3 regions of the Paenibacillus sp. FSL R5-0912 genome follow, and region 3 is predicted to be linked to each of the others. Evidence: riboswitches for the same ligand, from Rfam matches in the RefSeq annotation. Region 3 holds a riboswitch; each other region holds the start of a gene.
What was found. Region 3 has a riboswitch for cyclic di-GMP ahead of R50912_RS21265 (thiamine pyrophosphate-binding protein). Riboswitches for the same ligand answer to the same signal wherever they lie in the genome.
Positions count from the first base shown of each region.

Region 1 (8,534 bases), 3.9 Mb from region 3:
CCTGACGCTGCCTGGCAATGGTCTCCTTGGACTGGTTGTTGATGGCTCCCAGCTCGTAGCCGTGCAGAACGGCGTACTGTCCGCTTGCGTTCTTAAGCTTATTATTGAATTCATCGGGGCTCTCCAGGTAATCATGCTGGCCGGAGATCATGCCCTTGCCGCTGAGATCGGACAGATAGCTGAGCAGTGCAGCAGCTTCCTTGGAAGCGGAGGGATTAACGGGTTTGATGGAAACGGCAGGAGTGTTTACGGGGCGTGCTACGGGAAGACTGCGCGCCTCCCCCCATGGCAGAAGTGAAAGGATAAGGATAATAGGAATAATTGTTGTATATAGCCTGTACTTACGGTAAGTGTTCAATATAATCTCCTTTCCCCGGGTTTCACTGCCGCCTTAGGCAGGCAGGTATGCAGTTCTCTGTTAAGAGGCTGCAATGAATTAACCGGATGGTCTATAGCTTAGTAGCCCTGCTAATAGCAGGGCCATTAAGATTGGACTTTATAGGATTTAGAATTGTAACGTCTTAACCAGTATCAGCGCCAATAATGAATACAGCTGCGGGGGTATGATCCTAGGAAGCGGAAGGGAGAAACAGTGCGCTCGCGGGAACCGTTGCCTTAACTTGGCTCGGACTCTCCCACATCAGGCGTGCTCTGGCATCTCCTTGATTCTCGTAGTACTCCACTTGTATATCATATAGCTGACCGGCTGTCAGGCTTATGCTTCCTGTGCGTTCGGTCCCGCTCTGCTTCATCCAGCTGTCGATCACAAGCTCACCATTGATCCGTACGCGGATGCCGTCATCTGAAGTGGTATAAATCTGATAAGTCTCAGTGTATAGCGGCTTGAGCTTACCGCTCCAGCGTACAGAGAAGAAATCTATGCCGATTGCGGCATCCGGCGTGCCTTGACGCCAGTTGAAGTCAAGCACTGCATCGGTACGTACCACTGCCGGGGCACCAGACAACGTCATATTATTGAAATATTCCGCAACCAGCCCGTTCACCGCCGGAGCCTCCGCCGTAAGATTCTCCGGCGTTGAACCTTCTGTCGGCGTTGGTGTCGCTGTTGGTGTTGGCGCCGCTGTTGGCGTCGGTGCCGCTGTTGGCACCGGTGTTGCTGTTGGCGTCGGTGCCGCTGTTGGCGTCGGTGCCGCTGTTGGCGTCGGTGCCGCTGTTGGCACCGGTGTTGGTGTTGATACTGGTAATGGCGTTGCTGTTGGTACTGGTGTTGCAGTCACTGCCGGAGCATCCAAGCCTGCTTTGCTGGCTGAAGAAGCAGCCGTGTTCACAAATAACGCGCTTGTAGGTACAGTTGCCTTCGCCTGGCTTGGACTCTGCCACATCAGACGGATATTGGCATCGCCTGCATTCTCGTAATACTCCACTTTGATATCATAGAGCTGGCCTGCTTGCAGGTTTATGCTTCCTGTACGCTCGGTACCGCTCTGTTTGGTCCAGCTGTTGATTACAGCTGTGCCGTCAATATAGACGCGGATACCGTCATCGGATGTAGTGATAATCTGATAGGTTTCACTGAAAGTCGGTTTGATCTGACCCGTCCAGCGGATAGAAAAGCTATCCACTCCGAGCTTCGCATCCGGCGCTGTCTGGCGCCAGTTAAAGTTCAGCAGCGCATCCTTCCGGACCAGAACCGGAGTGCCCGAAAGCGTCATGTTCTTGTAGTATTCCCCCTGAAGACCATTCTGAACGACGGGGGCCGTCACAGTATCATTGGAAGCAGGGGGCGTCGGGATCGGCATTGCAGTCGGTACCGGCATTGGTGTTGCTGTCGGTACCGGCGTTGGCGTTGCTGTTGGTACCGGCGTTGGCGTTGCTGTTGGTACCGGCGTTGGCGTTGCTGTTGGTACCGGCGTTGGCGTTGCTGTTGGTACCGGCGTTGGCGTTGCTGTTGGTACCAGCGTTGGCGTTGCTGTTGGTACCGGCGTTGACGGAGCAAATGTGCCTGCTTTATAATCGTCCCGGGTCACCGTATAGCTGTCGCTCATGAAGCTTTTGATGGTAGCATCGGTATTGGTTTCATACAGCATTTTTCCCCAGCTCATCATATATACCCAATTTTTCTGGGAGAGCTGCAGCTTTGCCGTGCTTGGCATTTGTCCATTCTCGCCAATGGCAATCGGTTTGCCATTCGCAAGGGCAAGCAGGCCGTCATGGTATTTATTCATATAATCGTTCTCATATATATCTGCCGCGAGTACATCCACCTTGTCAGCCCCCGGATAGGTCAGCGCATAAGGATCAGACCAGGCATTGGGTGCATTGGGGTTCCATACCCACAGCAGGTTGTTTAATTTATGAACGTTCACGAAACGGTCATACATAATATTCCAAAGCGAAGCAAAGTTATTTTTCTTCCCCCACCAGAACCAGTTACCGTTCATTTCGTGGTAAGGTCTCCAGAGTACGGGAACACCAGCATCCCGCAGGCTTTTAAGTGAAACTGCCACTTTGTCCAGATCTGCAATCAATGCAGTGTACTGTGTTGTACCTGGAGTAATATATTTATTGAATTCCGCCTGGCTCAGCGGTTTCTGAACATTGGACCAGAGGTATGCGGTACCGGGCAGATTCTCATGAAAAGTCATGGCTACAATGCCGCCGCCCTTATACCAGTTGATCGCGCTGTTCACAACATTTCTGCGCTGCGCCGCTGCTGTACTTTCCGATTGCCCGCTAATTACGCCCAGTTCATACCCGTGAAGAGCAGCATATTGTCCGCTGGTTCCCTTCAGCTTGTTGCTGAATTCGTCCGGACTTTCCAGATAGTCATGTTGGCCGGTAATAATGCCTTTTCCAGTGATAGAATACAGATCGTCCAGCAATCTGACTGCTTCGGTTGAAGCCTCCGGATTAACGGGCGCTTTGGAACTAGATGCAGCTTCTGCAGATGAAGGCATTCCGCCGAGTCCCAGAGGTACTGCAGTCAATAAAAGGGCCAGAGACAGCACAGTGCACAGCAAACGAGACTTACGGTAAGTTATCAAAATCCATCTTCCTTTCGGTAGCCAGGCTGCCACTCTTGCGAAGGCCCTATAGCTTTGCGTCCCTATCTTTCGATTAGGTTTGCCTTTGTCGTATTGGAAGGATTAATCCCTCTTACCGTAAGTATCGTCTCTATTTAGTTTTAATTTAGAGCAAAAATGAATTTTTCTTAATAATTGGTTCTTAATACCTGTTTTGGATTTGTAACAATTGGTTATATAGATAGATTAGACCTACGAAATAAATTGCTGCAAGGCGATATCTTCCCAATCCAAGGTGATTCGGATGTTATCTTCCTCCACCAGCTCAGAGCCGGTCTGCACTTCGATAAATTCCATATCTGTCAATGCCAGGATCGCATGCTTGGTGCCTTCCGGAATCCGTACGACATCCCCCGCCTTTACATTATGCATTTTCTCATTGAGCACAATGCTGGCTTCACCGCTGACAATGGTCCAGATTTCACTGCGTTTGTGATGCAGCTGATAGCTGATATTTTTACCTTCAGAGATAAAGATCCGCTTCGTCAGCACCTCATTACCTTCCGCATATTTCACATAATCAATTACCTTGTAGTGGCCCCAGCGGCGTTCTTCGTACATCGGTCTTTGTTCAAAAGATTTCAGCACTTCCTTAATGCGCGGGCTCTCCGCCTTGTGCGTAACCAGAATTCCGTCCGGGCTGGCGGCGATAATCAGATCCTTCGCCCCGATCACGGTGATCGGAATGTCCAGTTCGTTGATAAGGCAGGTGCCTTCGGAATCTGCAGTGACGAAACCTTTGCCAACATGATTGCTGGTCATTTCTTCGGTCAGCGTATTCCAGGTGCCCAGGTCCTTCCAGAATCCGGCGTAAGGCTGAACCACGATATTCTCTTCTTTTTCTACCACCTCATAATCAAAACTGATGGAAGCCAGCAGTTTATACTGCTTCTGCAGTTCCTCATAGTTCAGTGGCAGTCCTTTGCGCTGCAGAATATCCAGCAGATACCCAAGACGGAAAGCAAACACGCCGCAGTTCCAGAGGGCGTTCCGACTGATTAGCTCCTCAGCCTGCTTGCGGTCCGGCTTCTCCTGGAAGTGGCTGACCTGCAGATACCCGCTCGCTCCCGCTTCGGCGCTGGTAGGAATGATATAGCCGTATTTCTCGGAAGCATGCTCCGGAACTACGCCCATCAGCGCCAGATTGGCGCCGCTCTCCAGCATCGTGCTCTCCAGCTGCAGAACGGTATCGAAGAAGGACGACTCCACATAAGGGTCGACGGGCAGGATGGCTACCGTCTCGCTTGGTGAAACACCGGCGATCGAATACAGGTATGCTGCAGTCAATGCAATAGCAGGGAAGGTATCGCGCCGCTCCGGCTCAACGATAATCGGCACCCCGCTGCCCAGCTGGCTCTGAATCATCTCTACCTGGCTGCGGCCGGTAGCCAGGTAGGACGATTCCGCCATCCCTGTCTCCTGCAGCTGTCTCCATACCCGCTGTACCATGGATTCCGGTTCACCTGCCGGGCTTTCCAGTACTTTCAGAAATTGCTTCGAACGTGAATCATTGGACAAGGGCCAGAGCCGTTTACCAGAACCGCCTGATAGAAGTACTAGTTTCATAAGTGAACCCTCCTAAGTTTATGTGATGTCGCGAAAATATCGGATTGTTATTGGGAGCTGCAGATTGCGGAAAAGCTTAATGCGCTGGCTGTTATGAGAGTCACTGCAAGGAATGTTTGGACTTTCGGCCGCTGTTGCCTCCGGATTTCCTGATTAGACCGCTCTTCGCGGTAGAAATCCAGAGACAGCATATGCTTCCGAAGCTAGCTTTCCTACGGAAAGCTTTCAGGCGGACGCTAACGCTCCTACAGTTCCAAAATTCCTCTCCGTTCCATTACATAACAGCTGGGGCTATTCGCTTCGCCCGCAGGCGAAGCTCCCGGCTAAAGATCCAGCTATTGCCGCTTGTTGTTGCGGCAATTGAACCGTGGCTGCCGCTATGCTTGCGCGGCAGGAAAGATTTAAAGATGCTTAAGTGCCTCTTGTTCCAAGGGACTCCCGCTCGCCGTAGCAGCGGGGGCAACACAAGATTCTCACAAGACTCTCACAAGACCAAGACACAAGACTCTTGTTCCAAGGGCTTGCCGCTCACTCACGCGGCGGGTAGGGCAAGGATCAAGTGCACTTGTGCTCCTCATTTCCTCGTTTGGCCCGCATCCGGTGGAATCAAGTGCATTAATGCTCCTCATTTCCTCGTTTAGCCCGCATCCAGTGAAATCAAAGGGATTTTTCCCTCTAATTTCCCTAAGCAGCCACTTCTGGGGAGGCTGCGGGATATCCGCTAGACGATTAGATCGCGCCAGCAACGCTGGCGGAGAAGCCGCTAAGGCCGCCCATCTGCGGGCGTCCGACGGAATGATACTCCAGGCCGGTTCCTTCGATCTGCTCTTTGGTATAGACGTTGCGGCCGTCAATTAATACCTGGCGGCGCATGCTCCCAGCGAGCTGATGCAGGTCGATATCCTTGAACTGGCTCCAGTCGGTCAGGAGGCATACTGCGTCGCTGCCTTCGGCAGCCTCTTCCGCCAGTCCGCACCAGCGGAGCTGCGGGTGATCGTACTCTCGCCGGAAGTTATCGGCGGCAATCGGATCATACAGCTTGACGGTAGCACCTTCAGCTACCAGCGCTTCAACGATTTCGCGGGCAGGCGCCTCGCGGACATCATCGGTGTTCGGCTTGAAGGCAAGGCCCCAGATGCCGATAACTGCGCCGCGCAGGCTGCCAAGCGATTCATGCAGCTTGGAGATAATCATGAACCGCTGTCCTTTATTGACCTCGACCACCGATTTCAATAGCTTGAACTCGTAGTCCACGTTGCCGGCAATCTGGATCAGCGCATTGGTGTCTTTCGGGAAACAGGAGCCTCCATAACCGATGCCGGCCTGCAGGAAGGTAGACCCGATTCTCCGGTCCATTCCCATGCCCTCGGCTACCTCGGTTACATCAGCTCCCACTTTTTCGCATATATTGGCGATCTCGTTAATGAACGATATCTTAGTGGCCAGGAACGCATTTGATGCATATTTGATCATCTCGGCGCTGCGGATATCCGTGACGAATACATTGTCCGTGAAGCCCTGATGCAGCTGGCGCATCGTAGGCTCAAGCTCAGGATTATCAAGTCCGATCACGATCCGGTCGGGATGCAGCGTGTCGCGGATCGCGGAGCCTTCACGGAGGAACTCAGGGGCGGAGACAATATCGAAGGGATGATTCGTATGCGAAGCGATCAAATTGCGGATTTTCTCATTGGTGCCTACGGGTACGGTCGACTTGGTCATGATGATCTTGTAGCCTTCCATCGCCTGCGCAATTTCAATGGCGGCCCCTTCAATATATCTTAGATCTGCTTCACCGCCCGGCAGTGAGGGGGTCCCTACGGCAAGGATGACGATGTCGGAGCGGCGGACCGAATCCTTAAGATCGGCCGAGAAGCTCAGCCTGCCCTCGCGGAGATTCATTTCGATCAGCGCCTCAATGCCCGGCTCATAGATGGGGGATTCCATCCGGTTCAGCTTCTTGATTTTTTCCTCATCCTTATCGACACAGATGACATGATTTCCGTTAAGGGTGAAGCATACGCCCGAGACAAGACCTACATAGCCGGTACCGATTACTGCGAGTTTCATACAATCATCCTCCTTTTAGGAAATTGACGTAGGCCTGTTCCACATACTGCTTGAACTGGACCATAAACGCCTGCTCATCAAATTTACGTGCATGGCCCATAATCTGCTCGATATCCCACGCATAGGATTCTGCTTCATCAATGGCCTGGAGCAGATCATCAACTTCCTGGTGCTGGAAGAACACGCCGTTGACGTAAGGAATAATCGTGTCCAGCGCTCCTCCGGCCTGATAGGCGATGACCGGTCTTCCTGCAGCATTCGCCTCCAGGGGCGTAATGCCGAAATCCTCTTCTCCGGGAAAAACAAAAGCCCGGCACTGCGACATCAGTCCTGTCACTTCTTCATCCTCCAGCCGCCCCAGGAAAGAGATATTATCCTTGGCCATGCCTTCCAGACGCTTGCGGTCCGGCCCGTCTCCCACGATGTACAGCTTCACGCCGTTACGGTTGAATGCCTCTACCGCCAGATCGATCCGCTTGTAGGAAACCAGCCGGGATACGATCAGATAATAATCTCCAATGGTAGGGGAGCTGGTGAAGCGGGCTGTATTAATCGGCGGGAAGATGACATCGGAATCCCGGTGATAATAATTCTGAATCCGCGTCTTCACGACGGAGGAGTTGGCTACGAACTGGTTTACATTCTTGGAGGTACGCTGATCCCAGCTCTTCAGCCGCTGCATATATACCTTAAGCAGTCTTTTGAATAATCCTGAATTGGATTGCCGCTCCATGTAAGTGTCATAATCCCAGGCGAACCGCATGGGGGTATGGCAGTAACACAGATGAAACGTAGACTCGGGCACCTGGATGCTTTTCATAAAAGCACTGCTGGAGCTAAGGACGATATCATATCCGCTGAAGTCCAAATCGCGGACAGCCATCGGATAGAGCGGCAGCACCCCTTTGAAATTCCGCTTCACGCCGGGGATTTTCTGCAGCCAGGAGGCCCGGATATCCGCATCTTTGAGGTTATCGGTCAGGCGGCTTCCGTTAAAAACCGTTGTGAAAATCGGAGCATCCGGATACATGTGATGAAAAACCTCCACCACTCTTTCCGCTCCGCCCATTTGGATTAAGTAATCGTGCGCTATCGCAATTTTCATGTGAATCATCCTCAAAGTTTTATGGAGCAGCATCATCATGCAGTGAACGCATGGTAGAAACGGATCGTGAAGCAAGTCTTAAGCATTGTCCAAGCGCGAGGTCAGGTAACCGCCAGCAGACCTTTGTAGTACGCTACGATATCCTTGACCGTATTCTCGATGACAAAATGCTCTTTCACCCGTTTCATTCCATTATCCGCCATCCGTCTACGCTCTTCGGGATGGTTCAGCATCCAGGTGATGGAGTCTGCAAGTACAGTAGCATCTCCCGGCTGGATCAGCATTCCTGTTACGCCAGGAACTACAATCTCAACCGGTCCGCCTTCATTGGAGGCAATCACCGGCAGTCCAGCCGCCATACCTTCGACGATGACCTGGCCAAACGGCTCGGGGGTGATCGACGTGTGAATCAGTAAATCGGCTTTGTTCATAAGTCCTTGTATATCATCTACATGACCCAGCAGGCTGACATTGGTAATGTTGCCTTGCTGCATCTGCTGAATTAATTCCTGTTTGTATTCCTCTTCTCCGAACAGCGCGTCTCCGGCAAGCCAGAACTTCACCCGGCTGTCATTCTTGAAGGCCTTGGCGGCTTCCAGTACAATATGCTGGCCTTTCCAGTGAGCCAGGCGTCCCACCAGCAGGACGTTGAAGTCCTTCTGGTCCCGCTTGCCGATTCCTTCACCAATCGCTTTGGCAAAAGCGGAGTAAACGACCAGCGTCTTCTTTGACCGCGGCAGCTCCAGGGC
Region 1 covers NZ_CP009282.1:1,148,483-1,157,016, reverse strand. Annotated here, with positions in the region: gene R50912_RS04980 (glycosyl hydrolase) at 1-358, opposite strand, end outside; gene R50912_RS33810 (PA14 domain-containing protein) at 570-3,005, opposite strand; cyclic di-GMP riboswitch class I at 3,019-3,099, opposite strand; gene R50912_RS04970 (sugar phosphate nucleotidyltransferase) at 3,237-4,610, opposite strand; gene R50912_RS04965 (UDP-glucose dehydrogenase family protein) at 5,340-6,680, opposite strand; gene R50912_RS04960 (glycosyltransferase) at 6,685-7,785, opposite strand; gene R50912_RS04955 (glycosyltransferase family 4 protein) at 7,887-8,534, opposite strand, start outside.
Region 1: linked by a shared signal. The riboswitch ahead of R50912_RS33810 (PA14 domain-containing protein) and the one ahead of R50912_RS21265 (thiamine pyrophosphate-binding protein) in region 3 are both predicted to bind cyclic di-GMP.

Region 2 (7,272 bases), 3.3 Mb from region 3:
TTGGCACTGGCAGTACCAGTCTCAGCAGCTATGTGGCCGATATGCAGCGTGTGCTGCAGACCGTGGAGGGGATTACCTATGAGCTTACTTCGATGGGGACTATTATTGAAGGACCGGTTGCACGGATTCTGTCTGCAGTAGAAGCGCTGCATGAGTCGCCTTTTACTTCAGGAGCACAGAGAGTATCTACCTCGCTTAAAATTGATGACCGTCGTGACAAGTCTTCTACGAGCCGCAGCAAGCTGGAATCCGTGGAACGTAAGCTGCAAGGAGAGTAAGGAGTACCTGTAGTTGTAATCAGATTCAACCTATAAGGAGCGGATCTTTCATGGCAAAGGCCTCACAGCAAATCGGAATTCAAATGTACACACTGCGTGACCAGACAGAGCGCGATTTCCTGGGTACACTGGGCAAAGTGGCGGAGATGGGATACCAGGCGGTAGAATTCGCCGGTTATTTCGGCGTGTCTGCAGGAGAACTGCGCCGTACATTGGACCGGTTGGGTCTTGCTGCGCCTTCGGCGCATGTGGGCCTGGATTTCAGCAGTCTGGATAACATGGAACGGGCGTTAGCCAAAGAAATTGAATATGCGAAGGAACTTGGACTACAATATATGATCACCCCTTCGGCACCGCTTCCGCAGAACCCCTCGATGGAAGATGTGACGGCGGTGATTCCCTTCTTGGAGAAGGCCTCCGCGATGGTCCGTGCAGCAGGCCTGCAGTACGGGTATCACAACCATGATTATGAATTTGCGGAGGTAGACGGCAAAGCAGTCATCGATATATGGCTGGGGCAGATTCCTGCTGAGCATATGTTTGCCGAGTTTGATCTGGGGTGGGTATACAGGGGCGGGGCCCGGCCGATTGACTATGTCTCGCGTTATGCCGGGCGTGTTCCGCTGGTCCACATTAAGGATTTCGGGGCAAATAATGAAGAGACTGACCTCGGGAAAGGGCAGGTTGATTTCGCTAGCGTCTTCGACAAGGCAGAGGAAAGCGGAATTCTGTATTATATAGTAGAGCAAGAGGCTTATGCCGTGTCGTCGCTGGAGAGTGCTAAGCAGGCGCTGGAATATTTCCGCGGGTTGGGGCTTATGCAGGGATAGGAAGAGGTAATAGTCAAAAAGGGTTGCGTTTTCTGCTGAAAGAGTTATAATATTTTTTGTTTGGCAGGGGCAATCCTTTTAAGCTGGTGTAGCTCAGGGGTAGAGCAACGCACTCGTAATGCGTAGGCCGGGGGTTCAATTCCCTTCACCAGCATCCGTAAGAACTCAATAGTGGCGCGGCTTTCCGGGGTTTTGGGGGTCGCGTTTTTTTATTTATTCATCCGATCGTCTACCGGCCCGATGCTTGCTTATGCTTAATACAGAATGCAGGACTAAAATGAAATCAATCTTATTAAACGATTTATATGTTATTCCTAGAGCCTATTTTGTTTATGAGAGGAGGCACTTGTATGAAGTGTCTGACGATTCGCCAGCCTTGGGCAACCTTAATTGAGCTGGGTGAAAAACAGATCGAGACCCGTTCCTGGCCGACGGCTTACCGGGGAGAATTAGCCATCCATGCCGGTATGCAGGTAGATAAGGCCATATGCAGGACAGAGCCGTATCAATCGGTGCTTGCCCGGCACGGCTACACGGCGGATAATCTGCCCTCCGGGGTAATCCTTGCGACCAGCCGGCTGGCTGGTTGCTGCGGGGTTACGCCTCAGCAAGCACAGCAGAACTGGCCGGGCGGGAATGAATATGTGTTCGGCGATTATGCAGAAGGCCGGTATGCCTGGAAGCTGGAGGAAGTCGTTGCGCTGGCTCATCCTATACCTGCCAAAGGGCGCTTAGGTTTCTGGGAATATCCCGTTCTTGAGCAGGAGTGGTGAATCCATTTGTGGCCAAATAAATAAAAATTTCATGCTTATCAGCTGTCAGCGGGTATCATAGGGATATTCAGCGGGTAATCTTCTTATATATATGGAAAGCGGACTCTGCGGTGGTATGCTGCAGGAGCCAGGGCAGAAATGCCGGGAAGGAGCGTATGCATAAGAGATGGGCAGCCTTCTTATCGCATGGCTTTGTATGCTTTGTTTGTTTATTGTGTTTAAGGATCAGGTAAGCCGGAAGATCCTGTATCCCGTAGCGGCTGTGGTTATCTGCGGTACGCTTGGGTATTGGACGATTTTAATGTAATCTTTATCTGGGTATCAGCTTATTTTCAGGTAAGGGATGTAATAGGGTACCCTGAGGTCTTGCCAATCATGGCGGGCCTCTTTTTTATGGGGGAAGTAACGCCGAGAATTAACATAGCCAGAGTTGCTGTTCATCTCAAGGCGGTTGAGTCCGGAGTGCCAAGACCCAAATATCTGCGCATGCGGATAGTAGACTGGGCGGTAATGACATCATCCAGCAGCAGCATCCGTTCATGATAACCCCTGCAGACAAATTTGGCTTCAATGCCAACTTCCAGCTGCTGCTGTGCATAGACCTTCAGACCACGGGCTCTCATCTCGGTGCGGACATCCCGCAGGTCGGCTATGGCTGCACCCGCCGCTGTCCGGAGAACCTCAAGGTAAGGATCGGGTGTGCGCAGCTCTGCGGATAGGATGGAAGCATCGCGTTCAAAGGCGGATAAAATGAGCGGCAGCAAGATATACGATTTCACCAGCATATTGTCCTGGCTCTCTGCTCTGTGCATCAATCTCATCTCCTCCAACGAGAACGTATATTCGTAATTTAACCCGAAGTTCAAAAAAAATCAATGGTATTTAAAAAAAAGAGGGCTGTTAATGTGACATAATTCACAATAAAATCGGGAAAATTATTTTATATTAAAATTGAAATAATAAAGTTGTAAATAAATCTGATTAAAAGGAGAATGGCAATGAGTCATGAAGGAAATCTCCGCCGCGGTTTATTGTTTGGGTTATTCCTTAGCGTTCCGCTTTGGGTATCAATGATTGGCTGGATTCAGCTGCTCTAAAAATGGATTTCTGCGTGTGCAGATTTCCAGCCCTCTACACAAACTCCCTAGATATGTCGATTAAAGACTGCTGTGAAAACAGATGAATCTCATAAGGCTTTTACTATATAAGAGCTCTCTTGTATGTCCGGAAACGGGTGGTGTCCTTAAGGAGGATGGCACCCGTTTCTTCAGGTTCACCATGTGAGGTTTGTTTAAGCGAAGATGGGGGGGGCGGGGAGAAAAAGTAGGACTAAAATACTAAATTTTGATATTTGAAATTTAAGGATAATAACTCTGTGAAAAGGAAAAAGTACTGCGGCGAATTAGTGGGATTATCGACCTTTTTCGTCAGGAAGGTATGTTTATAAATTGTATAAAGCCTTATGAATAAAGCGTTTTTTATTTTTTTCATCACAAAAATAGCTGTGAAATGAATTGGAAATATATTGACAATATGCCAAGTGGCATCTAAACTAAAGTTAGTTCTAAAGTAACAAATGTCACAGATTTCTGTTGGGTATTACATAAGCTTTTCCAATTTCATATCAATCATGTACAAACGCAAACCGTTTCGAAAGAGCGGGACGCAAAGTCAGGAATCTGATGCCCCTTAAGTCCGGGCTATGGTCGTCCGGCCGCCGTGAAGCTAACCCTTCGTGGCGGTCTTTTTTTTGTTATAGTTTTGCGACGATTTCATAGAATAGTTGAATAGGAGGTGTAGATTATTGAGAAAAAAATTGCGAAAAGCGGCCGCCTGTATTCTGGCGGGCGTACTGACCGTAAGTAGCGCCTTCACTTGGGGGACGGAGGTAAGGGCAACAGCTGGTGTACCTTACAATCCAACGCCGGTCTTGGGGATTGCCGGGAATTTTAATGCTTTTATCTTTGACGATTTCACGCAAGACAATGATCAAATTGAAGGCCGTCTTGCAGCGGGAGGGAATATTACTCTCTCTGGAGGTTACGGGGTAGCCAGGGCCTACAGGAATTCTTCAGCCACAGACGTACTCGTTGCCGGTAAGAAGTTTAAACATTCGGGTAGCGGAGAAATCTACGGAAACGTTGTGTATGGGGACACCATTGAAGCCAATGAGCCTATTGTGAATATTATAGGCGCGAAGAAGCAGGGAAGCCCGATTGATTTCCCGGCTGAGAAGCAGTATCTGATCTCGCGTTCTGCAGCATACGGGGCATTGTCCGCTACGAAAGAAATTGGCAATAATAATTATGGAACACTTACAATAAGTGCGCCGGATCTTTTCAACGTAGTTCACCTGGATGCGGCAACGCTGGCGAATACAAACAATATTCAATTCAACATTGCCCAGAATGCCACGTTAATTATTAACATAAGTGGAGCTACGGTCAATGTACCAAGTTTCGCAATGAATAACGGCAAAGCAGGTCAAGTGTTGTTCAACTTCTACGAAGCGACCAAGGTGAATATTGCGTATACCACCTTTTTGGGGACGATACTGGCGCCTAAGGCGGATGTCAATTATTCCGGTGCAGAGCTATACGGAACGCTAATTGCCAAGTCTTTTGCCGGCGGAGTAGAAATGCACCTAGGAACATACCAGGGAGATGGACCGCCGCCAAGTCCGACGCCGACCGCAACACCAACCCCCAGCCCATCGCCAACACCAACCGTAACACCAAGCCCTACACCAACAGTGAAACCGACTGCAACGCCGACGGTGAAGCCAACTCCCACACCAACAGTGAAACCGACACCGACGGTAAAACCGACACCAACAGTGACGCCAACGCCGACAGTGAAACCGACACCAACAGTGATGCCAACGCCGACAGTGAAACCAACACCGACAGTGAAACCGACGCCGACACCTAAGTGTACTCCGTCGCCAACACCGACAGTGAAACCAACGCCGACAGTGAAGCCGACACCGACAGTGAAGCCGACACCAACAGTGACGCCAACGCCGACAGTGAAACCAACACCGACAGTGAAACCGACACCAACAGTGAAGCCGACGCCGACACCTAAGTGTACTCCGTCGCCAACACCGACAGTGAAACCAACGCCGACAGTGAAGCCGACACCGACAGTGAAGCCGACACCGACAGTGAAACCGACACCAACTGTGACGCCAACGCCGACAGTGAAACCGACACCAACGGTGACGCCAACGCCGACAGTGAAACCGACACCAACGGTGAAACCAACGCCGACAGTGAAGCCAACACCGACAGTGAAGCCGACACCGACAGTGAAGCCGACACCGACAGTGAAACCGACACCAACTGTGACGCCAACGCCGACAGTGAAACCGACACCAACGGTGACGCCAACGCCGACAGTGAAACCGACACCAACGGTGAAACCAACGCCGACAGTGAAGCCAACACCGACAGTGAAACCAACACCGACAGTGAAACCGACACCGACAGTGAAACCAACACCGACAGTGAAACCAACACCGACACCAACGGTGACGCCAACGCCGACACCAACAGCAGCACCAACACCAACGCCAACGGCGGCACCAACGCCGACACCAACAGCAGCACCGACACCAACGCCAACAGCTGCACCGACACCAACGCCAACGGCTGCACCGACACCAACGCCAACAGCTGCACCGACACCAACGCCAACAGCAGCACCAACACCAACGCCAACGGCAGCACCAACGCCAACGCCAACAGCTGCACCAACATCAACGCCAACGGCGGCACCAACGCCTACACCAACAGCAGCACCGACACCAACGCCAACAGCAGCACCAACGCCAACGGCAGCACCGACACCAACGCCAACAGCGGCACCGACACCAACGCCAACAGCGGCACCAACGCCAACGGCAGCACCTACACCAACGCCAACAGCAGCACCGACACCAACGCCAACAGCAGCACCGACACCGACGCCAACGGCAGAGCCAACACCGACACCAACGGCAGCACCAACACCAACGCCAACGGCGGCACCAACACCGACAGTAGAACCAACGCCAACATCAACAGCAGCACCGACACCAACGCCAACAGCAGCACCGACACCAACGCCAACAGCAGCACCGACACCGACGCCAACGGCAGAGCCAACACCGACACCAACGGCAGAGCCAACACCAACGCCAACGGCGGCACCGACACCAACGCCAACAACGGCACCGACACCAACGCCAACAGCGCCACCGACACCAACGCCAACGGCGGCACCAACGCCGACACCAACAGCAGCACCGACACCAACGCCAACAGCAGCACCGACACCGACGCCAACGGCAGAGCCAACACCGACACCAACGGCAGCACCAACACCAACGCCAACGGCGGCACCAACACCGACAGTAGAACCAACGCCAACATCAACAGCAGCACCGACACCAACGCCAACGGCAGCACCGACACCAACGCCAACAGCAGCACCGACACCAACGCCAACAGCAGCACCGACACCGACGCCAACGGCAGAGCCAACACCGACACCAACGGCAGAGCCAACACCAACGCCAACGGCGGCACCGACACCGACGCCAACGGCAGAGCCAACACCGACACCAACACCAACACCAACACCAACGCCAACGGCGGCACCAACACCAACGCCAACAGCAGCACCGACACCGACGCCAACGGCAGAGCCAACACCAACGGCAGCACCAACACCAACGCCAACGGCGGCACCAACACCGACAGTAGAACCAACGCCAACGCCGACACCAACAGCAGCACCAACACCAACGCCAACGCCAACGGCGGCACCAACACCGACAGTAGAACCAACACCAACACCAACACCAACACCAACACCAACACCAACACCAACACCAACACCAACACCAACACCAACACCAACACCAACGCCAACGGCAGCGCCAACGCCGACACCAGAACCAACACCAACACCGACGCCGACACCAACACCAACACCGACATTACCACCGGCACCAGTACCATCGTCTGCACCGCCCGTCTTTATTAATGTAGTGCCAACGCCGACTCCAATAATCGGCTATATTGTAAATCCAGATACAATAATCATTGATGATCCGCTGCCTTTGGGCCCTGTGACAACAGTAACACCTCGGCCGTTAGTGGTGACACCAAGTCCAACCCTAACGCCAAGCCCAAGCGCAACACCAAGTCCAACGCCAATTGTGACAATCATTGATGAAGAGATTCCGTTAGGCAATGTACCTGCGGATGCATCGCTCCCGAAGACTGGTGAGTCCAGTCCGGCTCCCTATTACTTGGTCGGTCTAGCCCTTGCAGGATTGGGAATATTCCTCGGCAGAAGATCCAGAACAGATAAACGTAAATAAATGCAATTCGTAAGATCCTT
Region 2 covers NZ_CP009282.1:557,250-564,521, forward strand. Annotated here, with positions in the region: gene R50912_RS02410 (MTH1187 family thiamine-binding protein) at 1-278, shown strand, start outside; gene R50912_RS02415 (sugar phosphate isomerase/epimerase family protein) at 329-1,108, shown strand; tRNA gene R50912_RS02420 (tRNA-Thr) at 1,191-1,262, shown strand; gene R50912_RS02425 (ASCH domain-containing protein) at 1,459-1,881, shown strand; gene R50912_RS02430 (YhjD family protein) at 2,319-2,696, opposite strand; cyclic di-GMP riboswitch class I at 3,511-3,603, shown strand; gene R50912_RS34675 (choice-of-anchor A family protein) at 3,686-7,252, shown strand.
Region 2: linked by a shared signal. The riboswitch ahead of R50912_RS34675 (choice-of-anchor A family protein) and the one ahead of R50912_RS21265 (thiamine pyrophosphate-binding protein) in region 3 are both predicted to bind cyclic di-GMP.

Region 3 (8,534 bases):
CTGATATGGCAGCCTGCGCTTACCGAATGAACCGGATAGATTCACCTTAGGCAGGATGAACGCTGCAGGTTCTGTCTGAGGTGAGTCGAAACCTGAAGTATACATAAAGAAACAGCCCGCTGGCAGAAGTTCTGCTGCGGGCTGTTTGGATATCAACGAGAAACTATAAGTTCAACAGCTAAGATTAATACTCCATTACAAGAGCGACGTTCTGCCATCCGGCGCCTACTGTCCAGAACAGGACCTTGTCTCCGCGTTCAAGCTGTCCGGTAGTCACTGCTTTGTGCAGGGCGATAAACGGACTGCTGGTGGAGGTATAGCCGAATTCATCCCCGATGTAGACGGCTGCATCAGCGTCAATTCCGGTTTTGCCGGAAACGGCCTTGATGTTCGGAAGTGACAACTGGGAGAAGCAGGCGGCCTTGATGGATTCAGGTGCGATTCCGTTATTGCTGAGCAGAGTGTTGATTGATTCTGAAGCAGCATCCACACAGATGGAATCATCGAACGGGATGAACTTCACATTGAATTCTCCTGCAGCCACACCTGTACGTCCGAGATTAGCTAAACCTTCCGCCGGGAACAGCGAGTTACCGTAGACGCAGGTGTCGGTCTGATAGATCGAATCGATGAAGCCTACCGAATTCTCGTCACGCTCCAGAATGAGCGCAGCAGCTGCATCGCCGAAGTTGGCGTAATATACCGGGTCATTCTTGTCCGCATGCGGGGCAACGTAGTCAGAACCGATGACAAGTGCACGGCGGATTCTCGGGTTCGCCATCATTTGACGGCTGACCTGTTCAACCGAGGCAGTCATTCCTGCACAGTTGGCATTACTGTCGATACAGATCGTGTGCGATGCACCATTAATCAGGCGGTGAATCATCAATGAGTTCGTTGGGAAAATATATTCAGGAGTCTGGCTTGCATAAGCGATCAGGTCAATGTCTGCACCGGTCAGGCCGGTCTTGTCCAGTACATTGCTTGCGGCTTCAAAAGCCATTGTCAGGGAGTTCTCATCCTTGCTGTCGATACTGTAGCGGTTTTCACGGCCAAGAGCAGCCAGCAGGCCACGGATATCAATTCCCTTCTCATCGAAGTGCTGAATGAAGAAGTCATTGCCGATTCTTTTGCTTGGATGATAGATATCAATGTCCTTAATGCGAATCCCTGCCATAGTAAACCTCCTAAAAGTTTTGTAGCCCGTAAGCATACACTTCGTTTCGTGAGCGAATCTTGCGTTTCAAACCGCTAATAATGGTTTAACAATAAGTTAACTTAAGCTTGTACGGTAGACGTAATTTCCAGGTTTTCGAGTCCTGCTTTGCGGCCCAGACGCGCCAGCTGCATTTTGAGAATAGGGTTATTCTCAAGGGTAAGGCTCACTTTTTGGAAGCCGTCTGCCTTGAACATGATGAAGCAGCCTTCGAGCAACGGCACCACATCTGGAGCGGTTACATTAAGCTTGCGGCAATCGATATCCAGTGCATATTCGGATGGGTTGATCGGATTGATGGTCTGCTGATAGGCTTGTATCGATTTAAGACCGTCCTCGTTCGAGAAGGTTCCTTCCAGCTCGATGTTAATTACTTTCTTCGCAGTGTCCGTTTTCAAAATAAATTGTCCCATGTTCATCTCTCCCGTAATTTAAATTGCATGACTATTCAGAGTGACCTGATGATTCATCATGTTGATATCCCGAAAAACTACGTTCCTGCGACGATATTCGACAAAGTGAACTTGGTTTTGGGATATTTTGCCTTCATTATAACCAGAACTTTCTTGATTACGCAATACATAAGTCGAATGATGTAATATTATGCTATTAATTAACGAATATCTTCCAGCGTCTGCAGCAGAACATTGAACGCCGAGATCACTCTGGGTGCGCCGATACAAGGTGTCAGATGAAGCAGGATACCTTTGATTTGATCTACGGTCATCCCCACGCGAAGCGCCATTACATAGTGAACACCCAACTGCTCAAATTGTCCCATGGTGATCAAAGAAGAGATGACAGCAATTTCTTTCCAGTCAGAGCCGATGGTGGTCCGCTGAAAAATATCACCGTATGCATTGCCCATGATATACTCGGCTAATTCGGGAAAATGCTCTTTAATAGGAGCTAGGGCTTTGGCCCCATAGTCCCCGGAAAGATTGGTGAAATGATCCAGTCCACTGTCTACGTTCATATTCACTTGTTTGCCTCCTGATAGTAAGTTAGAGAATCAGTAAATTACAGCCTAGTTGAGATCCAGTGTACGGTGGGCCGTAGGAGGCATTTCGTCACGGTCGGTCAACAGCTCAATAACGGCTACGCGGTTAAGTTCAACTGCTTGGCTGATTGCAGAGGCAAACTCCTCTTGCGTCTCTGCGCGGAAGCCGGCGGCTCCCAGGGACTCAGCAAATTTCACTGCATCCATAGGGACTTCGAAAATGGTTCCATCGATACGTCCTGTTGTTTTTTCCATACCCTTAAGTGCCATATCCAGCTGCATATTGTTCACAACGATGAAAATAACCGGGATATTCTTGCAAACCGCTGTGTTAATTTCAGTTCCGAGCATCATGAAACAGCCGTCACCGGTAATGCAGAAGACCGTCTCTTCCGGCGAAGCAGTTTTGGCACCGATGGCCATGCCGATTGAATTCCCCATGCAGGCAAAGTAGGCATCAAATACAAAGCTCCCCGGTTTCTTCACGTTGAACCATTTGACCGCATTGAAGCCGTGGCTGCCGTCATCAACAAACACACTGCTGTTGTATGGAATCAAATCGCTCATCGTGCTCATTACCGAAGCCAGCGAGAGCTTGGGCAGCACTGGCAGCTCTTCAGTATAATGATTGGAGATCTCTGTTTCACGTCTGGTTATGGTGGACGGATCAACCTTGCTGAGATACAGCTCCAGGTTGTCACGCAAATCGCCGCCGACGGAAAGAGTGCGGGAAGTCAGTATTTTACCAACAAAAGTAGGATCAACATCGAACTGGATCAGCTGATCCGGATGATTCTCCCTCTTCAGATTGCATATGGTCATATCACTCAGACGCGAACCAAGCACGATAAACAGATCACTGTTGTTCAACATCTCATCCCCGTGCGTACATCCCCCAACGCCCACAGGACCGTGATAGAGCGGATGATCCGCAGCAATGGCTCCTTTACCGCCGGGAGAGGTTACTACAGGTATGTTGAACGTCTCGGCCAATTGAACCAGTTCCTTGTGCGCACCGGAGCGGTTAACCCCTTTACCCGCAATGATCAGAGGTCTGCTGGAAGCATTGATCGCTGAAATGAACCGTTCGTAGTTGGCGTAGCTGACGAGCTTTTCCCGCTGCGGCAGGACAATCCGGCATTCTTCAAGGCGCTCGGTCTGAACATCAAACGGAATACATAAATGAACAGGTCCTTTCTTGTCACCAAGGGCGATAGACAGGGCATGATTGAAAATTGTACTGAAATGGTCGCCGCGTTCAACCAGCTTGCTGAAAAGAGTGGCTGGTCTGAACATGTCCGCCAAATCAGCGAGATAGGATGTAGAATCCTGACACTGGGGAATACCCAGCTCTTTAATGGACTGATGGCCTGTAATGAATAGTACCGGGAGATTGTTGGCTTTGGCGTGTGCTGCTGCGGTTAGCAGGTTCGTTCCGCCTGGACCGGAGGTGCCGAAGGCTACCCCGAGACTGCCTGTTTTCAGTGCATAGCCGCCTGCTGCAAAGCCGGAGCTGGACTCATGTCGGCCGGGAATAAACTCAATGCCATAGTCAACAAGCTTGAGGGCTATAGGACAAATGGACTTGCCAATAATACCAAAAGAATGTGTTACCCCAAGATCGCGTAATGCTTCCGCCATATAATCTGCAACTGTCTTCAGAACATCCACCCCACAAGTTGTTTTTTGATTGTATGCTAGCAATAGAAAACCTGTACTCGAAATAGGAGCACAGGCCTGTTGCACGAATCACCATTACTGAACCGGATTCCCGGGGGGTTCATAGTTTTTCAGCAACCTGGCTGTCATGATCTCACCGGAAAAGTGAGACTGTAGATCCATGGCTTTGCGTCATTCCCTTTCGGTGAATTTTGCCTCTTATGTTGTTATCAATACAGCGAAGGATAATTTTCCTTTACAATATATTCCTCGCTCGCCTTTTGTCAATAAGCCTTGTGCAACAAAACGCGAAATTTGGCGAATATTCAGAAGTAATAGGAGATGAAATAATAGATATTCAAACTTTTGAAAATGGATGCGTCTGGAAGGCCAAAGTCTTATAATGCAAATGCAGAAAAAGAGCAGGGGTTAATCTGCATAAGCCATAAGCCTCATAACATTATAGGAACCTCATGAAACCATGCGGATGTATTAAAATTATAGGCTGGTAGAACCCCGGAATAGGTCTTAAGAAATGGGTAATTAAAATTTGAAATTATGTTAGTTTATTAGTAATAAAGAATTAGCAGTAAAGAAGTGCAAAGGCGGTTTTTTTGCGTTATGCACTATTTTAACACTTTGTGAATATTACATCACAATCTTTTTTTTCATGCCAAAAAGAGACCTTTCCCTCAGACTGCTCTGTGGAAAAGGTCTCTTTGGGCTGCTGCTAGAATTTGAAAATATGGATTGTTTTTTGCAGCTGGAAGACAGATTGTGTCATTTTATCGGTCTCTTCCGCTACGGACTGCAGGGCATGAATTTGTTCGTTCATCGCTGCGGATACCTCCTGGGTACCTGCTGCTGTCTCCTGGGTAATGGCTGAGATATTCTCTATCGCTCCAGAGATCTTGAGCGCGCTCTCCAGCATCAGATCACTCTCTGCGGAGAAGGAGGAGATCTGCTCGGTTATGTATTGCACACTATGTACGATTTGCGCGAAAATATGTGCGGTCTCCGTAATCATCTCGTTCTGCACCTGAACAACCTCTTCATTAATAGCGATATTATCGATAGCCTGCTTGATATCGGCCTCGATGCTACGGACCAGCCCGAATACTTCCTTGGTGGAGGCGGTTGATTCTTCGGCAAGCTTGCGGACCTCCTGGGCTACTACTGCGAAACCACGTCCGTGTTCACCTGCGCGTGCAGCCTCAATAGAGGCGTTAAGTGACAAAAGATTGGTTTGTTCGGCAATTTCCGTGATGGTCTTGGTGATCATGGTAATCCCGCGGGCATTCTGTGAGAGTGCTTCGATCGTATCTGCTACTTTTTGCGTAGCCTGGATATTCTTCCGCATGCCTTCGGCTTGAGTGTCCACGGACTGGCGTCCCTTTTCAACCAGCTCCAGCGTATGGGTGGAGCGTTTATTCATTTCTTTGGTGGAGTTCGTATAATTGGAGACTTTAGTTTCGATATCTTTGATCGATTCCGTCATGTCGGCAATATCTACCGAGATTTCATTCGCACCCAGGGCAAGTTCGTTGGAGGAGGAGGCTACCTGTGTCATTACGATCTTAAGGTTCTGGTTCTTGTCCTCAATACCCCGGCTGGCATCCATAACCTGGCGGGTAAGCTGTGAAACATCGGTTAGGATCTTCTTCAATTTATCGATCATAGTGTTGAAGGAGCGGCTGATGTCGCCCATTGATCCGTTCTCGTCTGCACGGCTGGTGAAGTCGCCTTTGGCGATCGTATGCGTCACATTGGAGATATCCTCAAATGAAGATGTAAGCGTTCTCTCAATGAAGCGCGCAAGCGGGTAGGTCAGTGCAGCCAATACCGCAATCAGAATAATACCGATAATTACCTTGCCCATTGCGATGAGCGTAATTAATACAGGGACAGCGAATAAAGCGGCGACCAGGTAACATCCGGCAACGATTCTTTGTTTTAACGGCAGCTTGTTCATCCAGTCCATAGACTATAGTTCCCCCTAGAAATAAATATTGTGTATTGTAATATTATAGGGGATTAAAGCGTAATCGGTCTATTGTAAGAACTGACATAATTCTTTCCGGCTGTTCAAAAAGAGTATGTTTACACATTGTCTGCATATAATGCAGCCGCTTCGCGCAGAGTGGTCGCAACATTGTCAGCAAGCTCTGCCGGAGCGGTAACTCTAATGCCCGGGCTTAGGGATAAGATGATCCTGCAGGCAGACTCCAGCGTATTGAATTCGGCTTCGACTGTGTACCAGCCGGGTAAGGGTGAATGCTCCTTGAGTAGTACGGAAACATAACGTTCTTGTTTGAGATCCTTCATTATATTGTCCTTCACGAGCAGCTTGGCAGGATAGCGGGGCAATGCAGATTTGAATGCCATAGTAGAAGCTTCCCAGAAATGAGCCAGATTGAAATCATGGGGTCTGCTAAAATATTCATCCGTGACTTCAGCACTACTTATTCTGGATACCCGGTAGGTCCGCATTTCACCGCCTGTTTCGGCCACGGTATACCAGACACCACGTTTGGCTACGAGTCCAAAGGGTGAAATCAGCCGCTCTGATCTCTCCTCCCCGCGCATGTAACTGATTATCACTTTTCGGTCCTCCCATATAGCCTCCTGCAATGCAGTGAGACTGGGATAGGTTTCGCCCGACGGATGCCAGCCCGCACCATCAATATGAATACGCTCATTAAGAAGGCTGAAAGCTGCAGCGGGTTGTCTTGCACCAGCGGCCTGCAGCTTACGGACAGCGGAAGAGAACTCCGCCTGAATTCCCAGCGCCTGCAGAATGGCCGGGTCTGCCGGCAGCAGCAGCGCACCAATCTCTTTAGGGTTCATACCTGTCAGGGAGGTCCGGTAGCCCTCAGCCAGCCTCCAGCCTCCCTCCCGGCCGCGTTCTGCCAGCACGGGAATGCCGGAGATGCTCAGTGACTCCATATCCCGGAAGATGGTACGTTCGGAAACCTCCAGCGTTTGTGCCAGCTCGCGGGAGCTTATTTTACCGCGGCTTTGCAGCAGCAGCAGAATGGATAATAAACGGTCTGCTCTCATGGATGAAGACCTCCTGGTTATAAAGAGATTTTTCTGATTATTCAGGAACGGCAAAGCCGTTTCCACTTAAGCAGAACATATTTTAAGTTTATCATATATATATGTCAGTTGATGTCATATATAAGAGTTGATATTAATAAAGTGAGCCGTTGGTGCAAGGGGAGCTGCGGCTGGGATCGCTGTGATTCCCTTATCGCCTGGCTGGATGCGTACAGAACTGGTGCTGGAGAGCATGAAGACGCATGAAGAGCACTGGCAGGAGGTAGAGGAGCTGCAGGCCAGTGAGACTACGGCGTACACCGGCCGGGCTGCCGCAGCGCTCGCTGCTGATCCTGAGGTGATGCAGCTGACAGGCAGACCTCAGCAGGTGGGGATGTCTGGGTTGAGAAATATGTGTATACAGACACAGAGGGGCGGGGGGGCCCCATATTTAATATTCCGGAATAACCCCGAAGCCGCAAGATGTAAAAAACACTCTTTTGAAATGCCGGCACGTGCCGGCATTCCTCAAGAGTGTTTTTTGGTGCGCTTATATTGAACTCAGGTATTCCAAGAACATAAGCCTGCGTTCTTCAGCTACAGCAGAGTGATTTCTTCCGCAGTATTGATCTCCGGCAATCCGGCGAGCTTGACTAGTACATCCTGCGGAACAGCCTTGTCAGCGGTCAGCAGCATAATTGCAGCTCCGCCGACAATTTTACGGCCAACCTGCATGGAGGCGATGTTGACGTCGTTCTGACCGAGCAGTGTACCGACGAGTCCGATGATACCCGGCTTATCGTTGTGGGAAATGACGATCTGATGACCTTCCGGAGCGATATCTACCGGGAATTTGTTAACCTGCACAATCCGTTCGCCATAGCCTTGCAGCAGGGTTCCGGCAACCAGGCGTTCTTCGTCATGCTCAGCCTTGAGTGTAACGGTAATGAGGTTAGTGAAGCCTTTGGTTTTGGAAGCTTTGGTTACTACTACGTTAACATCACGCGTCTTTGCCAGGTGCATGGAGTTGACAATATTAACATCCCCGGCAAAATGGCGGGAGAGCACGCCTTTGACAATATAGCGGGTCAGCGGCTGTGTATCGACGTCGGAGAGGTCACCGGCATATTCCACATGAATCTCACGGATCGCTCCATCCGTAATCTGAGTCACGAAACTGCCGAGCTTCTCGCCGAGGGTGAAGTAAGGCTGCAGCTTGTTCATTACACTAGGAGCAACCGGAGGGATGTTCACGGCGTTAATGAACGGCTCGTTACGCAGAATATGCAGCACTTGCTCCGATACATCGATCGCAACATTCTCCTGGGCTTCAACGGTCGAAGCGCCCAGATGCGGGGTCACGATAATCTTTGGATGCGAGAGGAACGGGTGATCCGCTTCCGGCGGCTCTTTCTCAAAGACGTCAAACGCAGCACCGGCAACAATACCGCTGTCGATAGCTTCAACCAGTGCCATTTCATCAATTACACCGCCTCGGGCACAGTTGATGATGCGCATTCCTTTTTTCATGACTTCAAATTGCGGACGGGAGATCATGTGGCGGGTTTCCGGTGTCAACGGTGTGTGAACAGTAATGAAGTCTGCTCCCCGGACGATGTC
Region 3 covers NZ_CP009282.1:5,002,404-5,010,937, reverse strand. Annotated here, with positions in the region: gene R50912_RS21280 (3-oxoacyl-[acyl-carrier-protein] synthase III C-terminal domain-containing protein) at 185-1,177, opposite strand; gene R50912_RS21275 (hypothetical protein) at 1,279-1,629, opposite strand; gene R50912_RS21270 (carboxymuconolactone decarboxylase family protein) at 1,830-2,192, opposite strand; gene R50912_RS21265 (thiamine pyrophosphate-binding protein) at 2,244-3,887, opposite strand; cyclic di-GMP riboswitch class I at 4,006-4,102, opposite strand; gene R50912_RS21260 (methyl-accepting chemotaxis protein) at 4,606-5,856, opposite strand; gene R50912_RS21255 (helix-turn-helix transcriptional regulator) at 5,976-6,935, opposite strand; gene R50912_RS21250 (Rossmann-fold NAD(P)-binding domain-containing protein) at 7,117-7,473, shown strand; gene serA (phosphoglycerate dehydrogenase) at 7,512-8,534, opposite strand, start outside.